Regions from separate parts of the Marinilactibacillus sp. Marseille-P9653 genome, predicted to be linked through region 1. Evidence: predicted binding sites of a transcription regulator. Region 1 holds the regulator's gene; each other region holds the start of a gene.
What was found. The regulator CtsR, encoded in region 1, represses protease genes until heat stress. The targets are predictions, from matches to a motif close to TTGGTCAAAAAAGGTCAAANA.

Region 1 (5,263 bases):
CACTTAGTAAAAGTCATCTCATTCATGCCTTAAAAGAAAAAATTGATCTCATAGAAGATGCTAAAGAATTGATTCGTGCTTTATGGGAAAATCAAGGTAATGTCAGTATGGCCGCTAAATCACTTTTTGTTCATAGAAATACGCTTCAATATAGAATCGAACGATTCCATGAATTAACCGGTCTGGCTTTAAAACAAATCGATGAGTTAGCGCTTTGTTACTTGTTGACCCTTTAACATCACATTACAAAATAAAAAGACCGTACAGTTGAAAAGCCAACTATACGGTCCATTTTTATTTGAGTGCTTTTTTTGCATCTTTTACTTTATCGTTGAAAAATTCTTTGAAGTCGGATGATACGTCAGATAAGCTATTTTCAATATCTTTGACTTTACTGACTGTTCCCATCAAGCTATTGATTTCTTCATCTGATAATTTATCCACAACTTTAGAAGATTTTTTCCCACCATGCATTTTGTTTTTGAATAAGTGTTTTGCTTTCTTGCGGTTTACAACAGAATGTGTTTTTTCCATTGCATTGTCAGAAGAAAATACAAATGCTACGACACCTACTAAAACGGCAAAACCAATTCCTAAGAAAATACCTTTGTTTGAATTATCCATATTTTTCATAAAATTTGTCATCCTTTCTTGAACTGTTACTTATAGGATAACAGAAATTTTTTTATTTCACTAAAGATATGCACTTCAACTCATTAAAGTAAGTCACTTGGTGGTGTATTGTATACATCTTTACTTACAGGTTTCAGCATTGGTTTTTCTCCCATTGCTTCTGGTTTTTCGCCATACTCAAATTCTTTACCATCTACGGCTTTTTTACCATCGACGACTTTCTTGCTATCTTCACCTTCTGAGAAGTTATAAAGAATATGTGAAACATCACTGACTTCATAACTTTCAGGAACTTGTCCAGGTACAACAATCCCTTCTTTTCCTTCAAGTTCTTTGATGGCTTCAATCCATTGAAGTTGGTGTTGTGTATCTCTTGCAAGAAGGAATCCTAGCATATCTTTAATCCCTTTATCATCTGTCATTTCATAAAGTCTCGCAACTTGTAGTCTACCTTGTGATTCAGCTGTTACGTTCATTCTCATATCTGCTAACAGGTTACCACTGGAAACGATATAATTAGAAGTCCATGGATTACCGTTGGAATCTCTTGGAGCTGCTCCAAGTCCAGATACAATAGCATGTTGTGGATTCATTCCACCCATAATCGCAGCCGTTGCAGGATCTTTAACAGCTTCCTCTTGTGTAGAAAGTGGTGCGCCTTCAAGAAGTTGTGAAATCATTGTCGCAATCATTTCAACGTGTCCAATTTCTTCTGTTGCTGTGTCTAAAAGTAAGTCTTTATATTTTTCATTTCCACGGGCATTCCAACCTTGGAACAAGTACATATTCATAACGGACATTTCGCCCCATTGCCCACCAAGAATCTCTTGAAGTCTTCTTGCCATAATTGGATCCGGGCGGTCTGGTTTTGCAGGATATTGTAATTTTTTACTGTGCATGAACATAAAAACAAACATCTCCTTTTATGATAGTATTGTACAAAAAGAACTATATCATCATCAAGTAAAGTGAACAAATAATAGAGCTTGTTATTTATTTACTTAAAAAAAGACCAGCTATAAAATAGCTAGTCTTTTTTCATCTTACTGATTTTTAACTGGAATCGCTTCTGTCTGATTTATATCACTGGATTGATTTTTGATTTTCAACGTGATTTCACCTTTTGATGCGCCAATCGTCAATTTATCACCTGAAACAATATTTCCAGAAAGCAATTCTTCACTTAGTTTGTCTTCAATCTTAGACTGAATAGCTCTACGTAAAGGTCTAGCACCATACTCTGGATCAAATCCTTCTTTAGCAATAACATCCATTGCTGATGAAGTGATTTTAAGAGTGATACCCAGTTCATCCATTCTTTTAACGATGCTTTGCGTAAGCAATTTAACAATTTCGCGTAGTTCTTCTTTTTTAAGTGATTCGAATACGATTGTATCATCCACTCGGTTCAAGAACTCTGGACGGAAAGCATTTTTTAACTCTTCGCGAATTTTCTTTTCCATAGCTGTATGATCGAATCGTTTGTCAACAACGCCGAAACCTACTGATTTCTCGTCTCTCAACGCTGTAGCACCAAGGTTGGAAGTCATAATAATGATCGTATTTTTGAAATCGACCTGACGACCTTTTCCATCAGTCAATAAACCATCATCCAGTACTTGTAATAAAATATTAAATACATCCGGATGCGCTTTTTCTACTTCATCCAGTAAAATCACGGAATAAGGTTTCTGACGAATTTTCTCAGTCAGTTGTCCACCTTCATCATATCCTACATAACCAGGAGGAGATCCAACTAGTCTGCTTGTACTATATTTTTCCATATACTCTGACATATCTACTCGAATCAGAGAATCTTCACTACCAAACATAGCCTCAGCTAAAGATTTTGCCAGCTCAGTCTTACCGACTCCTGTAGGTCCTAAGAACATAAATGAACCAATTGGTCTATTAGGATCTTTTAATCCACTTCTTGCACGTCTGATTGCTTTAGATACCGCGATTACCGCTGGTCCTTGTCCTACAACGCGTTCATGTAGCACTTTTTCCAGGTTGAGTAATCGATCAGATTCTTTTTGCTCCATTTGTTGGATAGGAATACCTGTCCATTGAGAAACAACTTCTGCGATGTCTTTAGCTGTTACTTCAAGTTGATCTTCATCTGAAGTCTGTTCATTCTGAACAAGTGTTTCGATACGTTTACGTTGTTTCATTTCTTTTTCTCGAATTTGTGCAGCTCTTTCAAAGTTCTGATCTTGTATAGCTTCTTCTTTCATTCTAGTTAGATCTTCCAACTTTTGGTTTGCTTTAGACATTGTTGTTGGTTGATCACTAGAATCGATACGTACTTTGGACGCTGATTCATCCATCAAGTCGATTGCTTTATCTGGTAATTGTCTTGAAGTGATGTATCGGGTTGAGAAATGTACAGCTGCATGAACTGCATCATCTGTTATAGAAACACCATGATGTTCCTCATATCGCTCTCTCAATCCCATTAGAATCGCTTCCGCTTCAATCTCTGATGGCGGGTCTACTTGAACAGATGCGAAACGACGTTCAAGCGCAGCATCTTTTTCAATATGCTTTTGGTACTCATCAAGTGTCGTTGCACCAATTGTTTGCAACTCACCTCTAGCTAATGCCGGTTTTAAAATATTAGATGCATCTATTGCGCCTTCAGCACCACCAGCGCCTATTAACGTATGCAATTCATCGATAAACAAGATAACTTCTCCATCTTCATAAATCTCATCAATGATTTTTTTCATACGTTCTTCAAATTCTCCACGGTATTTAGTTCCCGCAACAAGAGAACCCATATCTAAAGTCATCAATCGTTTGTTTCTCAATACAGGAGGTACTTCTCCCGCAACGATTTTTTGTGCAAGTCCTTCAGCAATTGCCGTTTTACCGACACCAGGATCACCTACTAGTACAGGGTTATTTTTTGTACGTCTACTCAAAATCTGAATAATTCTACGAACTTCTTTGTTTCTTCCGATAATTGGATCCAGACGGTCTTCTCTCGCTGCCTGTGTCAAATTACGGGCTAAAGAATCTAGCGTAGGTGTTCCATCTACAGATTTCGGTCCTTTTGCTGGTCTGCGACCTTTAAATCCATTTCTTCCTTTATTTTCTTGAACACCTAGTTTTTTCAATACCATTTGTCTTGTTTTAGATAAATTGATATCCAGATTATTCATGATTTTAGAAGAAAGAATATCATCATCTCTTAAAAGTCCTAAAAGTAGATGTTCTGTTCCAACTTGGGGACGTTGCATTCTTCTCGCTTCATCAGTAGCATACTTAATGACTTGACGTGCTCGAGGAGAGTACGGTAATACCGCACTGGAAGGTAACGCCTTACCCGGTCCATAACTTGTAAAATGTTCAATTTCTTCTTTTACTTCTTCTTCTGAAAGAGACAATTGTCTTAATGTTTTTCCAGCGATTCCTTCAGTTTCTATTACCAATCCTAATAGGATATGTTCAGTTCCTACAGTACGGTGGCGGAATCCCTTCGCTTCTTCTTGTGCAATTAACAAGGCTTTTTTGGCCTTATCCGTAAATAACTCATTCATAAAATTTAATCCGCCCTTCTATTCTCTTGGCTCTTCATACTTTAAATTTGCGATCATACTTTTCAATAAATTAGCTCTAATCTGATTATCAATTATTCGATCTCCAGTATACAATGTTTTATCAACAGCTACTAGCATTAGCTTTGCTTCTCTTTTGGATATAATATCATCCTCGTACAACGTTTGTACAATTGATTGTGCATCTCTTTCAGAGATACTCTTCCCAATAATTTCAATCATCGTATCCATTAAATCAGACTCATCAAGCAAACGAACTTTGATAATCCGAATGTATCCGCCACCTCCGCGCTTACTTTCAACGAGATAGCCTTGTTGGATCGTGAATCTTGTATTGATTACATAATTTATTTGAGAAGGAACGCAATCAAACAATTGTGCGATCTCACTACGTCTGATTTCAACTTTTTCTTGCTGCTTCAAAACTTTTTTCAAATAAGCTTCTATAATATCTGACATGTTTTGATTTTCCATGTTGAATCATTATCAAAACGATTGTTACCTTTCACTAATAGCTATAGTGACCAATAAACCTCGTTTCAATATCCTCCTTTTCAAACCAATTTCTTTCTTTGACTAACTTTGACTAAACATATTATACCAGTGTTATGTGTAATTTAAAAGAGCAAGAACTCTTGTCATCATTGCTATTTTTTCCAGGGTAGAATAATCAAATATCAACTCTTTACTCAGTAAAGTTACAGCAAATAGAATAAACAAAAAAAGCCATTGCATTATACATTGGCTTTAATGAATCTATTTGTATCACATCTATTGAGATGAGCCGTGCAGGGTTCGAACCTGCGACCCTCTGATTAAAAGTCAGATGCTCTACCGACTGAGCTAACGGCTCTGAAAAAAAATATGGAGGTTAACGGGCTCGAACCGCTGACCCTCTGCTTGTAAGGCAGATGCTCTCCCAACTGAGCTAAACCTCCTTTAAAGAAAAAAAAGCCTTGCACGGCAACGTCCTGCTTTCACAAGGGGAAACCCCTCACTATCCTCGGCGCTGGGAAGCTTAACGGCTGTGTTCGGAATGGGAACAGGTGGATCCTTCCCGCCATCAT
Region 2 (5,263 bases), 280 kb from region 1:
TAAGGCAAAGAAATCTGGTAAATTTGCAAAATCCGATTGGATGGAAATTGAAAAGCAACGTGGAATCTCTGTAACCAGTTCGGTTATGCAATTTGATTATGATGAAAAAAGAATCAATATTTTGGATACTCCAGGACACGAGGATTTTTCTGAAGATACCTACCGTACATTGATGGCCGTTGATGCTGCTGTCATGGTAGTAGATAGTGCCAAAGGTATAGAAGAGCAGACAAAAAAATTATTTAAAGTTTGTAGAATGCGGGGTATCCCAATCTTTACATTTATGAACAAACTGGATAGAGATGGTAGAGAGCCGCTTGAACTCGTTGAAGAACTTGAAGAGGTTCTTGAAATTGATGCTTACCCGATGAACTGGCCGATTGGATCTGGGAAAAACTTCCTTGGCCTATATGATTTGTTCCATAACCGTATTGAAATGTTCCGCCCAGAAGAATCAAATCAAGGGAATCGATTTATTCCACTTAATGAAGAGGGAGAAATCGAAGAGGAACATGCTTTAAAAAATGAAAGTTTATATGATCAGGTTCTTGAAGAAGCATTGCTTTTAAAAGAAGCAGGAAATGAATTTTCTAAAGAAGCGATTCTAGATGGAGAGTTGACACCAGTATTCTTTGGCTCAGCTTTGACAAATTTTGGAGTTCAAACGTTTTTAGAAACGTTCTTGCAATTTGCTCCAGCGCCTGTAGGACATACGGATGTAGATGGGAACGAAGTTGCACCTACTAAAGAAGAATTTTCAGGATTTGTATTCAAAATACAAGCTAATATGGATCCTAAACATCGTGACCGTATCGCTTTTGTCCGAATTTGTTCAGGCGAGTTTGAAAGAGGTATTGATGTAACTTTATCTCGTACAGATAAAAAAATGAGACTATCTAATTCTACTCAATTTATGGCTGAGAATAGAGAAAGTGTTAAAGGAGCTGTAGCAGGAGATATTATTGGCCTTTATGACACTGGGAACTTCCAGATAGGCGATACGATCTATGAAGGTAAACAGGAAATTAATTTTGAAAGTCTTCCTCAGTTCACCCCTGAATTATTCGTTAAAGTGGAAGCTAAAAACGTTATGAAACAAAAGTCTTTTCACAAAGGAATTAATCAATTAGTGCAAGAAGGTGCGATTCAATTATATAAGTCGTTCCATACGGAAACATATATTATCGGTGCAGTAGGACAATTGCAGTTTGAGGTGTTCCAGCATCGTATGCTGAATGAATACAATTCTGAAGTCGTCATGACTTCCATTGGTAGTAGAATCGCTCGATGGATTGATCCTGAACAACTAGATGAAAATATGGGATCTAGCAGAAATATGCTAGTTAGAGACCGTTTTGATCGACCGTTGTTCTTGTTTGAAAATCAATTTGCAGAAAGATGGTTCAGCGACAAATATCCTGGAGTTGAATTAACTTCATTACTATAAAATAGAAAACGCACCTCCGTTACTGCACAATTGCAGTTTGAACGGAGGTGCGTTTTTGTGTTTATATCTTATTCATCTGTTTCTTCAGAAGATTCAGAATCATCATTTTTTGTTTCAATCGTTTCGGATGGAGTCGAAGATTCTTCAGAATATTGGGTAATGACGATTGAATTTGAATCGTCTACCGTAGCCATAATATTTCCGACTTGAGGATTGTTTAGATAAAACTCAGCAACTTTATCTTCGATTTGCTCTTCAATCACTCTACGGAGTGGACGCGCACCCATTTTAGGATCGTAACCAAGATCCACTAATCTTTCTTTTGCAGCATCATCCACTGTAACTGTAATATTATGTTGTTTAAGTGCTGTATTAATATCTTCTAACATCAACGTAACGATTTCCAGCAAATGTTCTTTGGATAATGAATGGAACTCAACAATACCATCTAATCGGTTCAAGAATTCTGGTTTAAAGAATTCCCCTAGATTGTTTAAAAGTGAATGCTGACGTCCGCTGATTTGAGCACCAAAACCTACACTTGATTCAACATTCGTTGTCCCAGCGTTACTTGTCATAATGATAATGGTTTCCTTAAAGTTCACGGTACGACCTTGAGCATCTGTTAAACGTCCATCATCCAGAATCTGTAGGAACATATGAAGAACGTCGGGGTGGGCTTTTTCAACTTCATCCACGAGTATTAAGCTATATGGATTTCGACGTATTTTTTCGGTCAACTGTCCAGCTTCTTCATATCCTACATAACCAGGAGGAGAGCCAATCAGTTTGGAAGTGCTGTGTTTCTCCATAAATTCACTCATATCTAAGCGAACGTATGAATCTTTACTTCCGAATAACTCCAAGGCTAATGTTTTAGCTAATTCCGTTTTACCAACACCAGTTGGTCCTACAAATAAGAATGAACCAATTGGTCTATTTTTTTGTCTCAATCCGATTCGATTTCTTCGAATAGATTTAGCTACTTTTTCAACGGCATCATCTTGACCAATAACGTGTTTGCGAAGAGAATCATCGAGATCTCTTAATTGCTCTTGTTCTTTTTCTTTCAGTTCTCCGACTGGAATACCTGTTTTCTGTTCAATAATATGCACCATATCTTTTTCAGTAATAACAGGCAAATCAGATTCTGGAGTTTGCTGATTCATCATTTCTTTGTGTTTCGTTACTTGATCACGGTAGAAAGCTGCTTTTTCGTAATCTTCTTGCTGAAGAGCGGTTTGTTTTTGTTTTTCAGCTTCATCAATTTTCTCTTGAATTTCTTCAGGATCAATTGTGCGTATCGTTAAGTTCTTTTTAGATCCAGCTTCATCGAGTAAATCGATGGCTTTGTCTGGCAAGAAACGGTCTTGTATATATCGATGAGACAATTCAACCGCACTCTGGATAGCTTTATCCGTATAGTTAACGTGATGATAATCCTCATATTGTTTTTGAATACCTTTAAGAATAGTGACGGCTTCTTCAAGAGATGGCTCGCTCACTCGGACTGGCTGTAAACGACGTTCTAATGCTGGATCTTTCTCTATTTTTCTGTACTCATTTAATGTTGTTGCGCCTACCATTTGAAGCTCGCCACGAGCTAATGCTGGTTTCAGGATATTGCCTGCATCCATGCTGCTGCCTTCAGCTGTTCCAGCGCCTACTAATTCATGAACTTCATCGATAAATAGGATAATGGAATCATCATCTCTTAATTCTTTGATCAATTGCTGCATACGCTCTTCAAATTGACCACGAATACCTGTACCTTGAACAAGTGAAGCAACATCTAATCGAATCACTTCTTTTTTCAATAATTTTTGTGGGACGTCGTCATTAATAATTTTCAACGCGAGTCCTTCTACGATAGCTGTTTTACCGACACCAGCTTCTCCTGTCAAAACAGGGTTGTTTTTAGTTCTACGGTTAAGGATTTCAATAACCCGCTCAATTTCTTTATCACGGCCGATTACAGGATCGATTTTTCCTTCTTTAGCCATTTGAGTTAAATCTACTCCGTATTCGCCTAGAAGCCCACCTCTACGATTTGGATTTTGAGGAGGTTGTTGACCATTACCTCTAAAATTCTGTTGAGTAGGGGGTGTCTGTGGATTTTGTGGTCCTGTATTGTTTTGTGATAAAGCTTTGAAAAGATCATCGAAGTTTCCAAAACCGAAAGGATCTTGTCCCGCTCCTTGATTCATTCTTCTTTGCTCCTCTTGTTGTTTAATTTCTCTATAACATTTCTGACATAAGTCTATTTCACGTTTTTTTCCGTTAACACTTGTCGTTAAATGAATGGTTGCATTTCGTTGCATGCATCTTTGACAAATCATTTCTAGTCACGACCTTTCTATTATTTATCGTAATTACAGTATACTAGGATAGAAGCAAAAGGTCAGTTGGAAAGATTAGTTGATTTTTGGTGATCAATTACACAGATAGATATCCGCAAAAAGCGCATTGACCAATTTTGACCTATCGCTATCTTTTATTATACTCTGACCTATTTTGACTTTCAAGTGATAAATACCTCTAAATAGTAAAAAATAGTTGTAGGTAATTAAGAAAAGTGGTAATCTGTATAGGAAGAAAGGTAAAATTGACTTATTATGCCTAAATTTACTGTTTTTGAGTATATTATATGGTAACGGTTATTTTACTATTTTCAAAACTATTAAATTTGTAAAGGGGAAACTTACAATGGAAAAACGCAACTATAACGTAACTGCAGAAACAGGTATTCACGCACGTCCAGCAACTTTATTGGTACAAACTGCGAGCAAATATAACTCAGATATTACTTTAGAGTACAAAGGTAAATCTGTAAACTTGAAATCTATCATGGGTGTTATGTCACTTGGTGTAGGTCAAGGCGCAGAAGTTACAATCTCTGCTGAAGGTGCAGATGAAACTGAAGCAATCGAAGGAATCGAACAAACAATCAAAAACGAGGGAATGGCTGAATAATGGCATCACAAGTATCTGGTATTGCTGCAAGTGATGGTATCGCTCAAGCTAAAGCGTATCTTTTAGTAGAACCTGATTTATCATTTGAGAAAAAGACGATTTCAGACGTTGAATCTGAAGTAACTCGTCTTCAGGCTGCTATTGATACTGCTAAAGAAGAGCTTGCTAATATACGATCAATTGCTGCTGAGTCACTTGGAGAAGAAGAGGCGCAAGTCTTTGATGCACATACTATGGTGCTTTCTGATCCTGACTTGATAGAGCAAACAAACACTGTAATCAATGATGAAAAGGTTAATGCAGAAGCTGCTTTTCAAAAAACATCTGACATGTTCATTACAATGTTTGAAGGCATGGAAGATAACCCTTATATGCAAGAAAGAGCAGCGGATATCCGTGACGTGCGTAAGCGTGTAATGTCTCACTTGCTTGGCGTAAAACTTCCAACTCCTGCAACTATTGATGAAGAAGTTATTATCATTGCAGAAGATCTAACACCGAGTGATACTGCTCAGTTAAATAAAGAATTTGTAAAGGCTTTTGTGACAAATATTGGTGGACGTACGTCTCACTCTGCTATCATGGCTCGTTCGTTGGAAATTCCTGCAATTGTAGGAACAAACAACATTACGGAACTTGTATCAGAAGGTGACTTTTTAGTAGTTGATGGAATGGAAGGCGATGTATTCGTTAATCCTTCTGAAGATACTAAAAAAGCTTACAACGATAAAGCAGAAGAATTTGCTTCTTTAAAACTTGAATGGGAACGCTTGAAAGACGAAAAAAGTGTAACTAAAGACGGTAAACATGTTGAGTTAGCTGCTAATATCGGAACACCTAAAG
Region 3 (5,263 bases), on a different contig from region 1:
TTGAGGATTATGGATATATCCTTTAGTTTCTCCTTTACCGTTACTGTCTACTAAAATGTAACCGACCGGTCCATTTCCTTCAATTCTAACCGTGATCTTGTCATTTCCTTTAAGGGTTGCACCCAAAAGGGTTGTTCCAATCATTGCTCTTCCTAATGCTGCCGTAGCCGTAGCCCATGTATCATGTCTTCTTTGTGCTTCAGCTACCATTTCTGTTGCATCAATCACATATACTCTGATTTCATTTTCATACGCCAGTGCTTTAATTAATTTATCGTTCAATCTATTCTCTCCTTAATATGGGTCCATTCTACTTTTCAGATACTTAATTATACAAGGAAAGAAGAGGAGGGTTAAAGTATCACCTCCTCTTCTTAACTAGTTCTTTGATTTAATTGTCTTTATCTTCTTCTGAAGCATCTTCAGAATCAGACTCAGTGTAATCCTGTTTTGCTTCAAACTCTTTTTCGCGTTCTTTTTCACGTTCTTCGCGAAGTCTTTTCGCTTCTTCGAATGAAGTTCCGATTGGTTCTTCTTTAGGGTCTCTATCAGCTTCTTCACTCTCACGAGGGAATTCTACTGAACCGTCAGCACGTTTGGTAGGCATTACACCATGATCAAACAAGCTCTTGATTTCTTTCTCATCCAGTGTTTCAACTTCAAGTAATTTTTGAGCAATCAATTCATGTGCAGCTTTATTTTCTTCAAGAATTTTTCTTGCTTCATCATGTCCTTCGTTCAAGATTCTCAAGACTTCCTGATCTATCTGATAAGCAAACTGTTCAGAATAAGCCTTAGATTGAGAATAATCTCTTCCCAAGAATACTTGACCGTTGCCTTCATATTGTACTGGTCCAAGCAAATCACTCATACCGTATTCTGTTACCATACTACGAGCTAATTGTGTTGCTTGTTGGAAGTCATTTGAAGCGCCACTTGATTGAGAATCAAATACCATTTCTTCTGCAACTCGACCCCCAAGAAGTCCAACGATTTGTTCGAACATTTCTTTTTTAGTCATCAAGAATCGGTCTTCTCTTGGAAGCATGATTGCATATCCACCAGCACGACCACGTGGTACAATCGTTACTTTATGAACGATACGTGCATCACTCAATACCAACCCGACAATTGTGTGTCCCGCTTCATGATAAGCCACCATGCTACGTTCCACTTTAGAAATCACTCGATCTTTCTTAGCAGGTCCCGCAATGACTCGGTCATGTGCTTCGTCTACATCTAAAGCTTCGATTGTTTTACTATCACGTCTAGCAGCAATCAACGCTGCTTCGTTCATCAAGTTCTCTAAGTCTGCTCCAGCAAAACCTGGAGTTTGCTTAGCAATTTGTTTCAAGTCAACACTTGGTCCTATTGGTTTGTTTTTAGAGTGAACTTTAAGAATCGCTTCACGTCCTTTAACATCAGGACGCCCAACTAAAATACGACGGTCAAAACGACCTGGACGGAGTAATGCAGGGTCTAGAACATCTTGACGGTTTGTAGCCGCTATAACGATAATCCCTTCATTACCTGTAAATCCATCCATCTCAACAAGTAACTGGTTTAAGGTTTGTTCACGTTCGTCGTGACCTCCACCCATTCCAGCTCCACGCTGACGACCAACTGCATCGATCTCATCAATAAAGATAATCGCTGGTGCATTTTTCTTCGCATTTTCAAATAAGTCTCTTACACGACTTGCCCCAACACCAACGAACATTTCTACAAATTCAGAACCTGAGATTGAGAAGAAAGGTACGCCTGCTTCACCTGCAACAGCTTTTGCAAGTAATGTTTTACCTGTTCCTGGAGGTCCTTCAAGCAGAACACCTGCTGGAATTCTAGCACCAAGATTTGAGAATCTTCGAGGATCTTTAAGAAATTCAACAATTTCTACAAGTTCTTCTTTTTCTTCGTCAGCACCCGCAACATCTGAAAATCGCACTTTACTGGTTTTAGCATCACTTTCTTTGGCTTTGGACTTACCGAAATTCATTACGCCACGTCCGCCACCTGCTCCGCCGCCACCTTGACCAGCTTGGTTCATCATAAAATAAAGGAACCCGACCAGTAATAATAGAGGTAACACTGAGATTAGAAGACTTGCCCAGATACTAACCGAAGGCTCTTCGATTGGCTGGATTTCTACGTTGTTCTGATTCGCTAAAGCTTGAACATCTTGCACAGCAGAATCATTTTGTAGAATTGCTGATGAAAAGTTTCTTGTTTCTTGCTCTACATTCCCAAAAAGGGATACACCTGTCTCGTTTTCAACTTGGACTTCTTCTCCTTCACGGAATGTACCCGTGATTTCATAGATGCCTCCAGTTGGTTGAATCGTAAATTCTTCTACTTTATCATCTTCAAGGAGTTGAACAAACTCTGTTGAACTATATCCCTGTGAGGTTTCACCCGAACCGCTCGTGAAGTAACTAACTAATCCGATGATTCCGAAAAATACAATGATGTAGAAGAGACCGCTATTGAAAAATCCTTTCTTCATGCCATCCTCCATCTAACTATAAGTTATCTTATTTAAATAGTAATTACTATTTAGAAATATAATTGTTTTATTCTTAACTATGTTAACATACTAGACCTTTTTTGACTATGAAAAATGTTTGACCTTTCTTTAACCATCGTTCTTATGTTATATCTTATTAGTCTAATATAAATATAAAAAGAACAGGCATACAATTTTCGGTTCACCCTCCTGTACACTTTCTTTAGAAATTTGGGGATCCATACTCAGTTATTATACCATAATTTGACCATCTTTTTATAGTAGATGTCCCCCATTTCACATTGATTGTATAGCTCCCTAACTCAAAATTGATTTGACTGTCCTTTTAGATATGACCTTACATACTTTTATTAATGAATCTTTTCGCTCATTTCTTATCATTGTTCCTTAGAAATTTATTACCTAATTTATATTAACTAGCGATTTTTACCTTGTTTTGAATTTTGTTACATTTTTCAATTTCATTGTCATTCATATGTTATTATAGAATCTATTGAAAAAATTTGATTTAAAAGGAGTGTTATTGTGTTAAGCAACCCCGTTTTAATTTCTGTTGCGGTAATGATTATATTATCGTTGTTAAAACTGAATATTTTGTTAGCGTTAATTATCGCCGCTTTAGCTGGTGGTCTTATATCTGGAATGTCTATAGTAGACACTATGGATACTTTGATTGGAGGTATGGGAAAGAATAGCGAAACAGCTCTAAACTATATCCTGCTCGGTGCTTTGGCTGCAGCGATTCAAAAAACTGGTGCAGCCAAAATCATTACGCAAACACTATCTAGACGTATGAAAGGTACTGGAAAACTACTGATATTTATTATTGCCCTAATTAGTATATTCTCACAAAATTTAATTCCAGTACACATCGCTTTTATTCCAATCCTTATTCCCCCCCTTATTCCCGTAATGAATAAGCTGAAAATCGATAGAAGAGCCGTTGCTTCAGCTCTAACTTTCGGATTAAAAGCTCCTTATATTGTCATTCCGGCTGGTTACGGACTGATTTTTCATAACATTATTCGTAAAGAAATGGCTACAAGTGGTTTAGCACTTAACGGTCTAAAGATATGGCAAGTGATGTGGATACCTGGCCTTGCTATGGTCGTTGGGCTTTTGGTAGCTGTATTGATTACTTACCGAAAACCCAGAGAATACCAAAACGAAAGCCCAAATCTTACGGGTTCTGAAATGAATGAAGCAAACGATCCGCATGTCGTATTTAATAAAAACCATGCCTTTGCAATCATCGGGGCAGTGGCTGCGTTAATTGTTCAATTGACAGTTGGCTCTTTAGTATTAGGTGCCATACTCGGATTGGCGATAATGATTATTAGTGGCGCAATAAAATGGTCTGATATTGATGATATGATCAGAAGTGGTATTGGCATGATGGGTTTTATTGCATTCGTTATGTTAGTTGCCTCAGGATATGGTGACGTGATTCGAGCGACAGGAGGCGTTGATACCTTAGTTGCATCAGTCGTTGGCTTGATTGGAACAAACAAACTGGTCGCCGCTACTTGTATGATCGTTTTAGGTTTACTTATTACTTTAGGTATAGGAACTTCTTTTGGAACAATCCCTATTATCGCTGCAATCTATGTCCCACTTGCAACAGAGCTCGGTTTCAGTGCGATAGCAATCGTATTGTTAATTGGATCAGCAGCTGCACTTGGGGATGCTGGGTCCCCTGCTTCTGACAGTACACTTGGACCGACAGCAGGACTGAACATCGACCACCAGCACGATCATATTTGGGATACCTGTGTACCTACCTTTCTTCATTACAACATTCCAATCATGATTTTTGGAATCGTTGGTGCAATGATTTTATAATCATTCCAGTATACTCTTAAACTGCTCTATTCAATGAAATTAAGGAAACTAAAAAGTAAGAAGCCTACTAGTTAATTTGGACTAGTAGGCTTCTTATTTTACATTGTGCTGATTAGATAGGCTTAAGATTAATCGCCTTGACTCACCTTAATTGAATCGATTACTGATAGATTTCTGGTTTCAAAATGCCGATATAAGGAAGGTTACGGTAGCGTTCTGCAAAGTCAAGACCATATCCTACTACGAACTCATGAGGAACTTCGAATCCAATCCAGTCTACTTCCATATCTACTGCACGACCAGATGGTTTATCTAGTAACGTAACGATCTTCACAGAAGCTGCTTTTCTATATTTGAACATATCTTTAAGGTACGCTAGTGTACGACCTGTATCGATAATATCTTCTACAAACAGCACATGTCTGCCTTCTACATTAGTATCCAAGTCTTTAAGGATTTTAACCTCTCCTGAAGAAGTGGTTTCGTTTCCGTAACTAGAAACATCCATAAAATCGATTTCTAGATAAATTTCCATGGCTTTTATTAAATCAGCCATAAAAGGTAACGCACCTTTCAGTACGCCTACAAGTAAGGGGTTCTTATCATGATACTCTTCTTTCAAGATTGCTCCAAGCTCTTGTACTTTTGCTTGAATTTCTTCTTCTGAGATTAAAATTTTCTCCATATCTGATTTCATTGTTTAATCGACTCCTTCTATTTTATTTGATGATTTCTTTTTAACTATGATCTTCAAGTAACAACACGTAATGCATTCTATCAGGTTTAGGCGAGATAGACAATCTTGATTCTTGCAGCCCAACAATCCAGACAACTTCACCGCTTGCATCTTCTAAGATAATTAGCTGATTTCTTTGAGACATTGGAATCTTTCTATCG

Region 2: the regulator CtsR is predicted to act here: its motif matches at 3,911-3,931, upstream of LG377_RS09155 (ATP-dependent Clp protease ATP-binding subunit).
Region 3: the regulator CtsR is predicted to act here: its motif matches at 2,592-2,612, upstream of ftsH (ATP-dependent zinc metalloprotease FtsH).

What each region holds. Positions count from the first base shown of each region.
Region 1 is NZ_CAKAKH010000001.1:2,152,029-2,157,291, forward strand. Features, by position in the region: gene LG377_RS10450 (helix-turn-helix domain-containing protein) at 1-236, shown strand, start outside; gene LG377_RS10455 (hypothetical protein) at 295-633, opposite strand; gene LG377_RS10460 (manganese catalase family protein) at 717-1,538, opposite strand; gene LG377_RS10465 (ATP-dependent Clp protease ATP-binding subunit) at 1,677-4,178, opposite strand; gene LG377_RS10470 (CtsR family transcriptional regulator) at 4,197-4,670, opposite strand; tRNA gene LG377_RS10475 (tRNA-Lys) at 4,977-5,049, opposite strand; tRNA gene LG377_RS10480 (tRNA-Val) at 5,062-5,134, opposite strand; rRNA gene rrf (5S ribosomal RNA) at 5,155-5,263, opposite strand, start outside.
Region 2 is NZ_CAKAKH010000001.1:1,870,242-1,875,504, reverse strand. Features, by position in the region: gene LG377_RS09160 (peptide chain release factor 3) at 1-1,447, shown strand, start outside; gene LG377_RS09155 (ATP-dependent Clp protease ATP-binding subunit) at 1,516-3,786, opposite strand; gene LG377_RS09150 (phosphocarrier protein HPr) at 4,154-4,420, shown strand; gene ptsP (phosphoenolpyruvate--protein phosphotransferase) at 4,420-5,263, shown strand, end outside.
Region 3 is NZ_CAKAKH010000002.1:4,227-9,489, forward strand. Features, by position in the region: gene hslO (Hsp33 family molecular chaperone HslO) at 1-282, opposite strand, end outside; gene ftsH (ATP-dependent zinc metalloprotease FtsH) at 392-2,503, opposite strand; gene LG377_RS10510 (Na+/H+ antiporter family protein) at 3,050-4,366, shown strand; gene hpt (hypoxanthine phosphoribosyltransferase) at 4,527-5,063, opposite strand; gene tilS (tRNA lysidine(34) synthetase TilS) at 5,104-5,263, opposite strand, start outside.